Regions from separate parts of the Agromyces chromiiresistens genome, predicted to be linked through region 3. Evidence: predicted binding sites of a transcription regulator. Region 3 holds the regulator's gene; each other region holds the start of a gene.
The links. The regulator HspR, encoded in region 3, represses chaperone genes until heat shock. The targets are predictions, from matches to a motif close to AAGTTGAGTCNNNNNGACTCAACTT.
Positions count from the first base shown of each region.

Region 1 (5,146 bases), on a different contig from region 3:
CCGTGTACCCGAACGTCTCGTAACCGCGGACGACCGTCTCGGGTGATCCGCGGCTCACGCCGAGCGCGAGGCGGCCGCCGGCGATGAGGTCGACCGCTGCGGCGTCCTCGGCGAGGTGCAGCGGGTTCTCGTAGCGCATGTCGATGACGCCCGTGCCGACCTCGATGCGCGAGGTGCGCGCGGCGATGGCCGCGAGCAGCGGCATCGGCGACGCCTGCTGGCGGGCGAAGTGGTGCACGCGGAAGTAGGCGCCGTCGACCCCGAGCTCGTCCATGCCCTGCGCGAGGTCGATGGCCTGCAGCATCGAGTCGGCCGCCGACAGCTCGCGGCCGCCGCCGAGCGGGCCGTAGTGTCCGAACGAGAGGGTTCCGAAGCGTCGCATGTCAGAGCCAACGCGGTTCGGGGCGGGTGCATTCCGATGCATGGATGCCTCGGCTCAGGGCCATCCCCGATGCCGCGGTCCTGAATATCCCTCATGATCATCTCGTCAACTCAGGGAGCACGGCGGCGGAGTCCGCGGCTCAACGCGAAGGGCGGATGATCATGGCCGACAGCGTCACGGTCCTGCAGGACGTCGGATCGGGTGGGAAGACGCTCGCGATCCTCGGCGACGGGTTCGCCGCGGGCAACGATCAGACCGTCTACAACACGTACGTGCGCGACGTGGTGATGAAACAGGTGTTCGGCAGCGGCTACTACAACGAGGATGCCGCGGCCTGGAACATCCGGCGGGTCAACCTCGAATCGGTGCACTCGGGCGCGAGCACGCGCACCTGGAACCTCAACGGCACCCCGTCGAACCTGGCCGACGACACCTCCACCGAGAGCATCTTCGACACCGCGCTCGGCATCATCTCGAACGGCGAGTGGTGGCACAACTGGTTCGAGAACGGCGCGAACACGAAGAAGCGCATCGACGACGCCGTCGCGAAGTGGGCTCCTGGCGCCGCCTTCACCCTCATCATCGTCAACTCGACGCTGCCGGGCGGCCTGCGCACCGGCTCAGTGCTCAAGGTCACGACCCAGGAGGGCTGGGACACGATCGCGCATGAGATGGGACACGGCTTCGGCGACCTCGAGGACGAGTACAGTGCGACCGGCAAGGGGGCGTACGGATCGGGCGAGCCCGCTCGGGTCAACGTCACGATCGAGACGAGGCGCTCCCGCCTGAAGTGGAAGCAGTTCGTGGCGGGCACGACGCCGGTGCCGACCGGCACGGGCGCGGCAGCGGGCTGGACCGCGGGCACCAAGCCCGCCGGGTGGGACGACGCGTCGGACGCCGGGCTCTTCGAGGGCGGCGCGACGTTCGAGACCGCCATCTTCCGCCCCGTGATCGACTGCCGGATGAACAGCAACACGCCCGACTTCTGCCCGGTCTGCTACACCGAGTTGAAGGACACCTACCACGGCCCGGCGAAGCACAGCTTCACGCGAGCGGTGCCGGGGCGGTTCACGTCGAGCCTCGGTTCGGAGTTCATCGGCGTGGAGGACCGGGCCCTGACCGTGTACCGCGCCAACGGCACACGCTGGGCGCACAAGCGCACGACCGCCGCGATCGTGCCCGGCTCTTGGGAGATCAGGCCGGGCGACCGCTACTTGGCCGGCGACTTCGACGGCGACGGGCGGGACGAGCTCGTCGTCTACAACTCGACCGACTGGGTGTTCCCCTACCTCGCGCTGATCAAGGTCGACGCCGACGGGCGCATGCGCGTGCTCGCGCGCTACGACGGCGACATCCCCGGGTGGGGCGGGTTCGCGCGGCACGACGCGTTCCTCGTCGGCGACTTCGACGGCGACGGACGCGATGACCTGCTCGTCTCCAACTTCGACGACTGGTCGATGCCGTACGTGGCCACGCTCATCTCGACGGGCTCGGGGTTCTCGCAGTCGCACCGGTACGACGGGGACATCCCCGGTTGGGGCGGCCTCGCCGACCACGACGAGATCATGGTGGCGAACGTCGGCGGCACGAGCCGGGACGACCTGCTGATCTGGAACTCGCGCGACTGGTCGAGCGAGTACCTCGGCCTGTTCCGCATGCAGCGCGGCCTGTTCCGGTGCATCCGGATGTGGGAGGACGACCTGCCCGGGTGGGGCGGTTTCGCCGAGCACGACCGGTTCTTCGTCGGCGACTTCAACGGCGACGGCAAGGACGACCTCTACGTCTTCAACGGCTCGGACTGGGCGAACCCCTACCTCGGCATGTTCCGTTCGACGGGCAGCGACTTCGCGTTCGTGCGGATGTTCGACGGCGACGTCCCCGGCTGGGGCGGCATGCGCAGTCACGACCGCTTCCTCCCCGCCGACCTCACGGGCGACGGCAAGGTCGACCTGTTCGCCTGGAACATGGACGACTGGTCGCACGAATACGCGGGCCGCATGATCTCCAGCGGGTCGAACCTGTCGGCGGACTTCCGTGAGGACCGCGTCGGCGAGTGGCGACTCGGTTCCGTCGATCGGTTCGATCGCGTGCCCGAGCGCCACCGGATCCGGGTGACGACGGCGCTCTCGAAATCGATCGTGATCGGACCGTTCACGAGGAAGGGGCCGGACCGCATCCTGGCCCACAACGCCGACTGGACGTCGACCTTCAGCGGCACGGCGCCGCTGGCCATGGACTGCATCTACCACCGGTGGGTGCACGACTACCGCTTCGGCCGCAACTGGTGAGCCGGGCACGAGGAGGGGCGAGATCATGGACGAGACCAGCGAGCGACCGCGCAAGCGGCTCGATGAGGAACCCGGCGGCGCGCGGCGCAACGCCGCCCGCCGAGGGCGGCTCAAGGACGGCCGGCTGCTGTCGGCCGCCTTCAAGGAGCGGACCGGACGCCCGAAGCCCGGCGTCGAGGCATCCCTCGCGCTGTACGGTGAGAAGACGCGGCGCAGGGATTGGGGGCCGCAGGTGGCAGCGCGAATCGAACCGAGCCCGGAGGCGAGGAGCGTTCGACTGCGACTGGAGGTGGAGCGGGGCGAGATCCGCGTGCTCGACAGCACCGTCGTCGATGTCGCGCCGCCCGAGCAGGGCACGGTGCGCGGCACCGCGTTCATCGAGGTGAGGGCGGGCAAGGCCGTCGTCGCCCTGCAGGCCGTCGTCGACCCCGGGCTGAGCATCGGGATCCCGGACCGCACCGATCCCGACGACGCGTTCCGCGGGCACCGCGTCGTCGAGGAGGAGACGTGGGAGGCCGCGGTGCTCGTGCCCCTCGAGGCCGTCGCCGACCGCGACGCAGAGCTCTCGGTCTCGATCTACCGGGCGTCCGAGCGGTTGATCCTCGAGACGGCGTCGGAGTCGCCGCTCGCCCGCCGCTCGCGTCGGGTCGAGGAGCTCGCGGCGTCGAAGCCGATGCGCGCCGCCGACCTGCCGCACCTCAGGACCGATCGCGACGGCCGCAAGCCGGAGCCGCGGGCGAGCGCCGACTGAGCGCCCGCACGGCGGTGCGCCGCGCGACGGCCGCCCCTCGGGCTAGCCACCCCGAGGCATCCGGTCTAGCGTGAAGCGCGGGGGAGATTCCGCGCGATTCCGGAATACCGACCCCCTTCGCAAAGTTGAGTTCAGTAGACTCAAGTTTTGAACGAAGGGACCATCGAGTGGCAAACATGCAGGGCGCGCCGAACTCGCAGGAGGAGCAGAAGTCGGCGCTCGAACAGTTCGGCGTCAACCTCACCGACCTCGCGAAGGCCGGCAAGCTCGACCCGGTGATCGGCCGTGACGCCGAGATCCGGCGCGTGAGCCAGGTGCTGACCCGTCGTACCAAGAACAACCCCGTGCTCATCGGCGAGCCCGGCGTCGGCAAGACGGCCGTCGTCGAGGGTCTCGCCCAGCGCATCGTCGCGGGCGACGTCGCCGAGTCGCTGAAGGACAAGCAGCTCGTCTCGCTCGACATCTCCGCGCTCGTCGCGGGCGCGATGTACCGCGGCCAGTTCGAGGAGCGGCTGAAGGCCGTGCTCAAGGAGATCAACGAGGCCGAGGGCGGCATCATCACCTTCGTCGACGAGCTGCACCTGCTCATGGGCGCGGGCGGCGGCGAGGGGTCCGTCGCGGCCTCCAACATGCTGAAGCCCATGCTCGCCCGCGGCGAGCTGCACCTCATCGGCGCGACCACGCTCGACGAGTACCGCGAGTACATCGAGAAGGACGCCGCGCTCGAGCGCCGATTCCAGCAGGTGTACGTCGGCGAGCCGAGCGTGGAGGACACGATCGCGATCCTGCGCGGGCTCAAGGGCCGCTACGAGGCCCACCACGGGGTCACGATCTCCGACGCCGCGCTCGTCGCCGCGGCATCCCTGTCGAACCGGTACATCACGGCGCGCCAGCTGCCCGACAAGGCCATCGACCTCATCGACGAGGCCATGTCGCGACTCAAGATGGAGATCGACTCGTCGCCCGTCGAGATCGACCAGCTCAAGCGCCAGGTCGATCGCATGAAGCTCGAGGAGCTCGCCCTCAAGAAGGAGAAGGACGACGCCTCGAAGGAGCGGCTCGCGAAGCTGCGCGAGCAGCTCGTGTCGCTCGAGCGCGAGCTCGCCGAGCTCGAGGCACGGTGGGCGCGCGAGCGCCAGGGCCTCAACCGGGTCGGCGACCTCAAGAAGCAGCTCGACGAGGCGATCACCCAGCGCGACCTCGCACTGCGCGGCGGCGACTACCAGAAGGCCTCGCGGCTCGAGTACGAGACGATCAAGAACCTGCAGCGCGACCTCGAGGCGGCCGAGCAGGCGGATGCGTCCGGCAACGCCGGCGGCGAACCGCGCATGGTCAACGAGCAGGTCACCGACGAGGACATCGCCGCCGTGATCTCGGCGTGGACGGGCATTCCCGTCGGCCGGCTCATGCAGGGCGAGACCGAGAAGCTGCTGCACCTCGAGCAGGAGCTCGGCAAGCGCCTCATCGGCCAGAAGCGTGCCGTCGCGGCCGTCGCCGACGCGGTGCGCCGCTCGCGCGCCGGCATCAACGACCCGAACCGGCCGACCGGCTCGTTCCTGTTCCTCGGCCCGACCGGCGTCGGCAAGACCGAGCTCGCGAAGGCGCTCGCCGAGTTCCTCTTCGACGACGAGCGCGCCATGGTGCGCATCGACATGTCGGAGTACGGCGAGAAGTTCTCGGTGTCGCGCCTCGTCGGCGCCCCTCCCGGGTACGTCGGCTACGACC
Region 1 is NZ_JARFNL010000001.1:4,567-9,712, forward strand. It holds gene PX701_RS00025 (LLM class flavin-dependent oxidoreductase) at 1-382, opposite strand, end outside; gene PX701_RS00030 (M64 family metallopeptidase) at 544-2,670, shown strand; gene PX701_RS00035 (hypothetical protein) at 2,696-3,421, shown strand; gene PX701_RS00040 (ATP-dependent Clp protease ATP-binding subunit) at 3,589-5,146, shown strand, end outside.
Region 1: the regulator HspR is predicted to act here: its motif matches at 3,544-3,568, upstream of PX701_RS00040 (ATP-dependent Clp protease ATP-binding subunit).

Region 2 (5,146 bases), on a different contig from region 3:
GTGGCGGACGTTGACCATCCCGAAGGGCGACGGCTGGCGTCGCTCCACCGCCTTTCGTCGCCGTACTCCACGGAGGAGCGGCGGGAGCTGCGGGATGCTGCGAACCGGAGTGTTGCGCTGAAGGGGAAGGAGGCGCTTGCCAATGGCGAAGAACCGGACGAGCCGTCTCCCTGAGTCGGGGCGACTGAAGTGGGCTGTCATCGAGCGGGCAGTGGATGGCGGATGGGGTCCGACCTTTCGCCTCATCGCGATCCTTGCTGTTCCGATCCTGGTCGGGCTCGTTGTGACCACAGGAATTGCGCTGCTTCGATTCCTCGTGCTCTAAATGATGAACATGGTGGCCAGGTCAGGCGCAGTTTCGTGGGGCGGGGTGTCCCGACTGGACGATGTGATTCCATACGTCACAAAAGGCCGCAGCGTCCGGTGCCGCATGAATAGCGCATCGTTGCCGCACGTCTTTCGCGCAGAGCACGACCTAGGTGGATGACGGCGGCGTGACCAATTCAATGGCATCGCGGAAGGATGAGAGTGCGACCCTTCCCTCATCGATTTGGAGCAGCCAGAGCTTCCATGCATCCGCTACGAAACTCTTGGCAGTCTGACCTATTGAGGCAGCCACTTTGGTTACTCGATCATGCGGGTTGTCGCCGGTGGTCGCGTCAAGGGCGTCGGCGATCGATTTCTGGTTGGCCGCGAAGAGCTCGGGGTGATCGGAAGCTATCTTGATTGCTCCTTCTTCGGGCGAGAGCTCGCCAGGGAGCTTCAGGCCTGCGCGTAGGGAACCTGGTCGTACTGTTTCGTTACCGTCCAGCACCCCCCAGATCGCGATGCTTGCGTCGGTGGGGCGAGGGAGACTGGCCGCCGTACGCACATTCTGCGCATCCCCTCCGATCCAGATCTCCGCCAAGTCGAGGTAGGCAAACGAGGTCAGTCCAAGCAACTCAGAAAAGAGATGCTTCGCCATCTCATCCTCTACGACAAACACAATCTGCCGTGGCGCCGCGACACGTAGGGCTTTCCACAACGACAGGGTGCTGGGAGTAGTCAGGGTGCTTCGTCCCGCAGTGTCGAGGCGCAAGAGGACCTGTGCTGATCGAGGAGCCGTTGCGAGACCGAGGTAAGAGTGGGTCGCTATACCAACTGGTGTCTTGGAGGAGTTTGCGCGGTCAACAACTAGGTCGAGCGCCCTTGCGGCGGACATCGGGGAGAGCAGCACATCTGGCTCGTCTAGTAAGAGCACCGTTCCTGCTTCCATCTGGCGAAGAACCCAATAGAGCGTGAGCGCGGAGAGTTCCCCGCGACTGAGCTCTCGAGAGTCGTGTTGGCGATCACCGGACTCAACCGCAAAAAATGGTACGACTTCGGGGCGGAAGAACCGGCCGACCTCCGCCGGGTCTCCATGGATTGGGCTAGGCGCGATCGTATTGTCCAGCTCGGCGACGGACACGCGAGTGTAGTCTCGGCCCACGACGAATGAGATGTCGCGGCGATCGGCTTCCCGGACCGGTGTAAGACCGGCAGCTTCGATTTGCTCGTCGAGATCAACTCCCGCCGATAACGTCATCCATTGACGGGTGAGCAGCTCAAAGAAGTCGACATAGATTGCTCTGCTTGGGGGACTGCCGCCCCACTCCATTGTGGCGGGCCCCGAACCACCCTTGTTGATCGTGTCGGCGAGAGAGCGCAGGAGTCGCGTCTTCCCTCCGGAGTTCACACCTGCCAAAACAAAGAGACCGCCACGCAGGTCGACGGCGCTGGCATGGAAGCCTAAGTCGTCGGTTGATTCGACGCGGACAAACCGGGTTGTGCCGTCCCAATCGTCCAGGACTCGGCGCCAGCTATGCGCAACTTGGGAGAGTTTCACCGGAGGTCACTCCATTGCGGCCACGCGGAAACAAGCGAGAGGAGCCCGTCTTCGAACGACTCGCTTCCCTGAAAGGGAAGCGCGGCAACGTTCTGACGTAGCTCGCGCACGATAGGGGGGAGACTTTGGTCAGCATTGAAGTACGCGACAGCAAGCCATGCCACCGCGTCTCGCGCCTGAACAGATAGGACGTCAGCCACCCGAAGACTTGAACGGTCGAGATAGAGCGCCGCAATCGGCGCAAAGTACGCAGGATCGGTGACCTGTCGAACCGCTCGGTGTTGCGATGACCGACCATACGAAAGCCTGGCGAGTTCTAGTTCTTCCATTGCACCTGTCAGTTTCACTCGGCCTTGCACGTCGCTGAGCTTCGCCCGGGCAGCCACGATGAGCCAGGTCAGAAGTGTGGCCTTGTTGAGTCGGATGCGGTTGTCTGCCGAGCGGGCGGCGTATGTGAACGTTTCGAGGGCGATCCGCGCCAGCTCCTCAGTCCTGACCGAAAAGCCAGCGGGTTCACGATAGAAGTCCTCCATGTCTCGAACCGTGAGTGGGATCGCGATCGATTGCCGCTCGAGGTAGGCGCACAATCGAGCAATGACATCGTCGTAGGCGAGCCGACCGTCCGAGAATCCGAGCAGATCCTTGCCCCAACCTGCTCGTTCCGCGGATGCCACGAGGTCGCGTACCTGCTCCCGGGCTCGCCCCGCGAGGGCGTTGCGTTTCTCGGCTTGCGTGAGTCCGGTAGGCAGGTTCAATCGAAAGAAGAGCTCATAGGGTTCATCGGCTGCGTAGTCGAAGAGCCGGTAGGAACTAACGCGTGAGGACAGAACCCTGCGTTGAACACTCACAGGAAGCGACTTGAAGCGGTGGCCCGCATACGTCGACACAGCCTCGTCGAATGGCGGGAACTCTTGAACCGCGAATCCTCCGTCGATGAAGTCGAAGAGGGATTGCAGTCGCTGCTGACCGTCTAGGACGGACAGTCTCTCGTCGCTCTGGACGATGAGATGTACGGGCGGGATGCGCCAGCCTCGGAGGATGGTATCGACGAGGCGCGCCTTCTTCTCACGCGACCAAACGAGTCCACGTTGAAAGGCTGGCTGCAGGTCGAGCGACCCGTCTACGTACCGGGCGTAGAGGCTCTGCAGGTCGGGTTCCCAGGCTTCAAGCTTCATGACCCTCGTTCTCTCTGGGTGTGTTAGGCCAAGCTAGTGGATCGCTCAGTCGTTCTTGCGGATATCGGAAGAGGGTCTGTCACTGCGCCGTCGAGAATTCCGCGGGAATAGTCGAACGCGGCCTGCGTTGAACTTGAGCGAACCACACTCAACTTCAACCAGGAGGCCAGGTGCCCAACGACTTCAACGAGGCAGGCGCGAGCTCGTTCGACGAGTTCCTCGCCCGATACCTCGCGGGTGAGCAGGCGCGACAGGCGCGGTCGATCGACCTCAGCCGGTTCCTTACCGCGCGCACCCAATCGATTCTTCAGCAGGCCGGGCGCTTCGCCCTCGAGCGCGGACAGACCGAGCTCGACGCCCTGCACATCCTTCGCGTGATCGTCGAGGACGAGAGCGTGCAGCAGGCGATCCGACGCATCGGGGCGAGCCCCGAGCGCATCATCACGGCGACCGAGGCGCGTCTGCCCGCGGCATCCGAGACGGCTGACATCAACGCGGCCACCATCACCCCGAGCGCATCCCGCTCGCTGTTCCACAGCTACCAGGTGGCGCGATCGTCGGGGGCGACGTACATCGACCCCGAGCACCTCTTCTTCGCGCTCGTGCTGGGGCAGGATGCGCCTGCGGGGCAGGTGCTGGCTCGGGCCGGGGTGACGGCTGAGGCGCTGACGCAGGGGATGCGGGAGCACGACGGCACGGAGGCTGGTTTCGATACGCGTCCTCCTTCGTCGGGCGCTACTCAACCTGCGGAAGAGAGCACCACGCCGATGCTCGACAAGTTCGGCATGGACCTCACCGAGCGCGCCGCGAACGGCGAGCTCGACCCGGTGATCGGGCGTGCCGACGAGATCGAGCAGACCATCGAGATCCTGTCGCGCCGCACGAAGAACAACCCCGTGCTCGTCGGTGAGGCGGGCGTCGGCAAGACGGCGATCGTCGAGGGCCTCGCCCGCGCGATCGTCGAGGAGAACGTGCCCGAGGCCCTGCTCGGCAAGCGCGTCATCGCGCTCGACCTGCCCGGCATGCTCGCCGGCACCCGCTACCGCGGCGACTTCGAAGAGCGCCTCACGAAGACGATGGAGGAGATCGCCGCCAACACGGGCGAGCTCATCGTCTTCATCGACGAGGTGCACACGGTCGTCGGCGCCGGTGGTGCGGGCGACGGTGGCATGGACGCGGGCAACATCCTCAAGCCGCGCCTCGCGCGAGGCGAGCTGCACCTCGTGGGCGCGACCACGCTCAACGAGTACCGCAAGATCGAGAAGGACCCGGCGCTCGAGCGCCGCTTCCAGCCGGTGCGGGTCGGCGAGCCGTCGATCGAAGACGCCGTGCTCATCCTGCAGGGCCTGAAGCCCGCATACGAGGGGCACCACGGCGTCGAGTACACGGATGCCGCGATCCGCGCCGCCGTCGAACTCAGCGACCGCTACCTCAGCGACCGCGTGCTGCCCGACAAGGCGATCGACCTCATCGACCAGGCCGGCGCGCGCCTGCGGCTGCGACTCGGCGTGAAGGTGGACGTGTCTGCGCTGCAGTCGCGACTCGGCGAACTCGAGGCGGAGAAGAACGCCGCCGTGCGCACCGAGCACTACGAGGAGGCGTCGCGCCTGCGCGACGAGATCTCGAAGGTGCAGGCGAAGCTCGACGAGGTCACCGAGCAGGGTCGCGCCGCGGCATCCGATGCCACCGTCATCGACGAGGCCGAGATCGCTGCCGTGATCTCGCGGGCCACCGGCATCCCGGTGAACCGCCTCACCGAGACCGAGCGCGAGCGCCTCGCCGACCTCGAGGGCGAGCTGCACCAGCGCGTCATCGGGCAGCACGACGCGGTCGCCGCGGTCGCCAAGGCCGTGCGCCGCAACCGCACCGGCATGGGCGACTCGCGTCGGCCGGTCGGGTCGTTCCTGTTCCTCGGGCCGACGGGCGTCGGCAAGACCGAGCTCGCGAAGGCCCTCGCCGACCGCCTGTTCGACGACGAGACCGCCGTGATCCGCTTCGACATGTCGGAGTTCGGCGAGCGGCACACCGTGTCGCGACTCGTCGGCGCCCCTCCCGGATACGTCGGCTACGACGAGGCCGGCCAGCTCACCGAGCGCGTGCGGCGCAA
Region 2 is NZ_JARFNL010000004.1:940,223-945,368, forward strand. It holds gene PX701_RS11725 (hypothetical protein) at 1-174, shown strand, start outside; gene PX701_RS11730 (AAA family ATPase) at 476-1,864, opposite strand; gene PX701_RS11735 (DUF262 domain-containing protein) at 1,861-3,039, opposite strand; gene PX701_RS11740 (ATP-dependent Clp protease ATP-binding subunit) at 3,210-5,146, shown strand, end outside.
Region 2: the regulator HspR is predicted to act here: its motif matches at 3,170-3,194, upstream of PX701_RS11740 (ATP-dependent Clp protease ATP-binding subunit).

Region 3 (5,146 bases):
AAGCTGGGTGCGGTACCCGGCTCGGTTTGCTACCCTCGGGTCCGCATGCGGCGAGAACGGCACGGGGGCGCGACTCGCGGCGGGCGATTCGTCCGCCGCTTCGCCGGCGTACTCGGAACGGCCGCCGTGTTCGGCCTGCTCGCGACCGTGTCGCTCGCCCCGCAGGTGAACCCCGCGACGATCGAGGCGGCCGCCGCCGCGAGCGACGCCGCCGACTCCTTCCGCGCGGCCGCCCAGTCGGTGCGGGTCGACGGCGAGGCATCCGCCACCGCCGTCTCGACCGAGTCGTACGTCGCGTCGACGGGTCCCGAGACGCTCATCGCGGGCGGCACCAACCTCGACTGGGCGAAGCTCGTGATCGTCGACGGCGGCTGGCCGCTCACCGACGAGAACGTGACGTTCATGATGCGGTGGATGCGCCAGGAGAACGGCGCCGACAACTGGTGGAACCGCAACAACCCGCTCAACAACGGCATGGGCTCGGGCGGCGGCTCCGGACTCGGCAGCTACGCGACGCTCGTCGACGCGGCGTACTACGCGGCCGCGAACATCGGCTCGGGGCGGTACCCCGAGGTCGAGGCCGCGCTCGAGCGCGGCGACTCGGCCGACGCGACGGCGCAGGCGATCTGGGCCTCGCCGTGGGCGTCGAGCCACTACGGCTACGGCACCCACTGGAGCTCCCGCCCGTATGAGGTCGTCGAGGCGCCCGCCTCGGCCTGGGGTCGCTGACCCGCACTCGAACGGGGGGTGGAGGGGCCCGCCCGACCGGAGTACGTTCGGACGCGGATCCGCCCACCCGAGGCTTTCCGTGCGCGCCGGAGCGTGCGCAAAGGGCGGATGCGCAGTTCGATCAAGGTCGGAGTACCCGATGCGCCGTTCAATCCCACTCACCGCTGCCGCCGCCGTCGCCGTCGCGATCGGCGCGACGACCGCCGTCGCCGCGCCGGCGACCGCCGCGCCGAAGGCGCCGAGCTCGGGCCCGCCCACGGTGCTGGCCGAGCACCTCGTCGGCCCGCTGACGTTCGACCTGTCGGCCGACGGCGTCATCACCGTGGGCCAGTCGTTCCTCGGCGAGGTCACCCGCATCGCCGGCGGAAGCAGCGAGACCCTCTCGCAGGGCCCCGACTCGACCGGCGTCTCGGTGCTCGGCCCCACCGTCACCTGGAGCGAACGCGCCGGAGACGAGCAGACGATCGAGGGGTCGTGGCTGAAGTCGAGCGGCCCCGCCGGCGACACGTCGATCGACCTGCTCGCGTGGGAGCAGGCCAACAACCCCGACGGCGACAGCTGGTACGGATTCGAGGAGATCTCCGACGAGTGCGCCGCGACGCTGCCGCCGTTCGTGAACCCGCGCTACCAGGGGCTGGTCGACACCCACGCGTACGGCACGCTGGCGCTGCCCGGCGTGACCTACGTCGCCGACTCGGGCATGAACGCGGTGCTGAAGGTCGTCGGCGACGAGGTCTCGACGGTCGCCGTGCTGCCCCCGCAGCCGCTCGTGGTCACCGACGAGATGCGCGTGGTCGGCGAGGTCGAGGGGCAGCCGATCGTGCTCGACGAGTGCGTCGTCGGCCTGACCTACGACGCCGAGCCCGTGCCGACCGACGTCGAGATGGGCACCGACGGGATGCTCTACGTGTCGACCCTTCCCGGGGCGCCCGGGCTCGGATTCCCCTACGGCTCGGTCTACCGCGTCGACCCGGTGAGCGGGGACTCCGCGCTGGTCGCCACCGGCTTCGCCGGAGCGACCGGACTCGCGGTGGCGCCGAACGGCACGGTCTACGTCAGCCAGATGTTCGGCGGCAAGGTGTCGGCGATCACGCGCGACGGATCGGTCTCGACGTTCGCCGAGGTCGACAGCCCGGCCGGCGTCGAATGGCAGAGCGGCAAGGTGGTCGTCTCGGCCGGCGTCTTCGGCGACGGGCGGATCGTCTCGTACCCCGTCCGGGGCCGCTGAGGCCTCATCGGCACGAACCCGCGTCGTCCGGCATTCGCCCGAATGCCGGACGACGCGCTGACGTTCAGCGTTCGAGCGGGCGCCAGACGACGACGGCGTTCTCACGGCGCGCGCGCGTGCCGGCCTTGAGGGTGATCACCTCTCCGGCCGAGCCGGCCGCGAAGATGCGCCGGCCCGGGCGGTTGAGCATCTCGTCGGCCAGTGCCGCCTCGAGCTCGCGCACGCGGGCCCGCAGCGACTGCACCTCGTCTTCGAGCCCGAGCACCCTGCGGATGCCTTCGAGGCTCACGCCCTCGCTCGACAGCTGCGCGATCTCGCGCAGCTGGGTGACATCGCGCATCGAGTAGCGGCGCGACTTGCCCGCTGTGCGCGTCGGCGAGACGAGGCCCAGCCGGTCGTACTGCCGCAGCGTCTGCGGGTGCATGCCCGCGAGCTCGGCTGCGACCGAGATGACGAAGAGCGGGCTCGTCTCGTTCATGTCAGCCCCGGGCCTTCGCGAGCAGTTCGTCGCGCGGGTTCTCGTCGGGCAGCGCCGCGGCGAGTGCCTCGACGGCCGCCTGCGCGTCCTTCGAGAGGTGCGACGGCACCGCGATCTGCACGACCGCGAGCAGGTCGCCCGTGCCCTTCTTGGTCTCCACGCCGCGCCCCTTCACGCGCAGCACGCGGCCGCTCGGCGTGCCGGGCGCGACCTTGAGCTTCACGGGGTCGCCGCCGAGGGTCGGCACCTGGATGGTCGCGCCGAGCGCGGCCTCGGTGAAGGTCACCGGCACGGTGACCCGCAGGTTGAGCCCGTCGCGCTCGAAGACGGGGTGCTTGCGCACGTTGACGGTGAGGATGAGGTCGCCCGTCTCGCCGCCGTCGGGCGAGGGGTGGCCCTTGCCGCGCAGCCGGATCTTCTGGCCGTCCGAGACGCCCGCCGGGATGCGCACCGTGATCGGCTTGCCGTCGGCCGTCTGCAGGGTGACCTGGTCGCCCTTGGTGGCGGTGATGAAGTCGAGCGTCGTCGTCGCCGAGACGTCCCGGCCCTTGGTCGGGCCGCCGAACCCGCGGTATCCGCCGGTCGACTGGCCGAACCGGCCGCCCCCGAACAGGCCGCTGAGCAGGTCGTCGTACTCGGCGCCGCCGCCCTGCTGGAACGTGTAGCGCTGCCCGCCGCCCTGGCCGAACATGCCGCCGAAGACGTCGTCGAAGCCGCCCTGGCCGCCGGCGCCCGGCGCGGTGAACCGCGCGCCCGTGCCCATCGCCCGGATCGCGTCGTACTCCTTGCGCTGCTCGGGGTCGGAGAGCACCGCGTTCGCCTCGCTGATCTCCTTGAACTTCGCCTCGGCCGCAGCGTCGCCCGGGTTCTGGTCGGGGTGGTACTTGCGCGCGAGCTTGCGGTAGACCTTCTTGATCTCCGCGTCGCTCGCGTCCTTGGAGACGCCGAGCACCTGGTAGAAGTCCTTGTCGAACCAGTCCTGACTGGCCATCGGCACCTCCTCTCTCTGAGTCTGTCTGAAATGGGTCCGGTGGTCGAGTAGCGCGTATCGAGACCTGATGCGCGGGTCTCGAGACGCTTCGCTACTCGACCACCGGGGAGTGGGTGCGGCGGGGCTAGGCCGCCGGCGTCTTGACGACGACCTTCGCGGCGCGCAGCTGCACGCCGCCCAGCGTGTACCCGGTCTCGACGACATCGGCGACCGTGTCGACCTCGACCTCGTCACTGGGCTGCTGGAAGATCGCCTCGTGGCGCTGCGGGTCGAACGGCTCGCCGACCTCGCCGAACGCGGCGAGCCCGAGCTTCTCGACGGCGCCGCGCAGCTTCGCGGCGATCGTCGCGAAGGGCGAGTCCGCCTCGAGGTCGCCGTGCTTCTCGGCGCGGTCGAGGTCGTCGAGCACCGGCAGCAGCACCGCGACGGCCGCACCGACTGCGCGCTCGCGCTCGATCTCGCGGTTCGCCTCGGTGCGCTTGCGGTAGTTCGCGTACTCGGCGGTCACCCGCTTGAGGTCGGCGAGGTGCTCGTCGCTCGGCTCCTGCACCTCGGCGTTCGCCGCGTTCAGGATGTCGTCGACGGTGAGCTCGGTCTCGTCCTCGATGAGGTCGGATGCCTCGGGGGCGCCCTCCTCGGGCGCCCCGTCGGCGGCCGGCTGCCGAACCTCACCGGTTTCGGGGTCGATGCGCCGCTTGTCGCGGATCACCGGCTCCTCGTGGTTCTGGTTCTGCTCGTCGGTCATGACTACTTCTTCTCCTCGTCGTCGTCCACGACCTCGGCGTCGACCACGTCTTCATCGGACGCGGCATCGCCCGCCTGGCCCGTGGCCGAGGCGTCCTCGCCGGAGGCGGAGGCATCCGCCGCCTGCGACTGGGCGTAGATGGCCTCGCCCAGCTTGGTCTGCGACTGCGAGAGCTTCTCGAACGCGGTCTTCACCGCGGCGTCGTCGTCGCCCGCGAGCGCCGACTTCAGCGCGTCGACGTCGCCCTGCACCTCGGACTTGACGTCGGCGGGGAGCTTGTCGTCGTTGTCCTTGATGAGCTTCTCGACCGAGTAGGCGAGCTGCTCGGCGGAGTTGCGGGTCTCGGCCGACTCGCGACGCGCCTTGTCCTCCGCGGCGTGCTCTTCGGCCTCGCGCACCATGCGGTCGATGTCGTCCTTCGGGAGGCTCGAGCCGCCCGAGATGGTCATCGACTGCTCCTTGCCGGTGCCCTTGTCCTTCGCGGAGACGTGCACGATGCCGTTGGCGTCGATGTCGAAGGTGACCTCGATCTGCGGGATGCCGCGCGGCGCGGGAGCGATGCCGGTCAGCTCGAACGTGCCGAGCGCCTTGTTGTCGCGCGTGAAGTCTCGCTCGCCCTGGAAGACCTGGATCGCGACCGACGGCTGGTTGTCGTCGGCGGTCGTGAAGGTCTCGCTGCGCTTCGTCGGGATGGCCGTGTTGCGCTCGATGAGCTTGGTCATGATGCCGCCCTTGGTCTCGATGCCGAGGCTGAGGGGGGTGACGTCGATGAGCAGCACGTCCTTGCGCTCGCCCTTGAGGACGCCCGCCTGGAGGGCGGCGCCGACGGCGACGACCTCATCGGGGTTGACGCCCTTGTTGGGCTCCTGGCCGGTCTCCTTCTTGACGAGGTCGGACACGGCGGGCATGCGGGTCGAGCCGCCGACGAGCACCACGTGGGCGACGTCGCTGAGCTTGATGCCGGCCTCGCGGATG
Region 3 is NZ_JARFNL010000008.1:32,554-37,699, forward strand. It holds gene PX701_RS17875 (hypothetical protein) at 46-729, shown strand; gene PX701_RS17880 (ScyD/ScyE family protein) at 869-1,957, shown strand; gene PX701_RS17885 (heat shock protein transcriptional repressor HspR) at 2,022-2,435, opposite strand; gene PX701_RS17890 (DnaJ C-terminal domain-containing protein) at 2,437-3,426, opposite strand; gene PX701_RS17895 (nucleotide exchange factor GrpE) at 3,551-4,171, opposite strand; gene dnaK (molecular chaperone DnaK) at 4,174-5,146, opposite strand, start outside.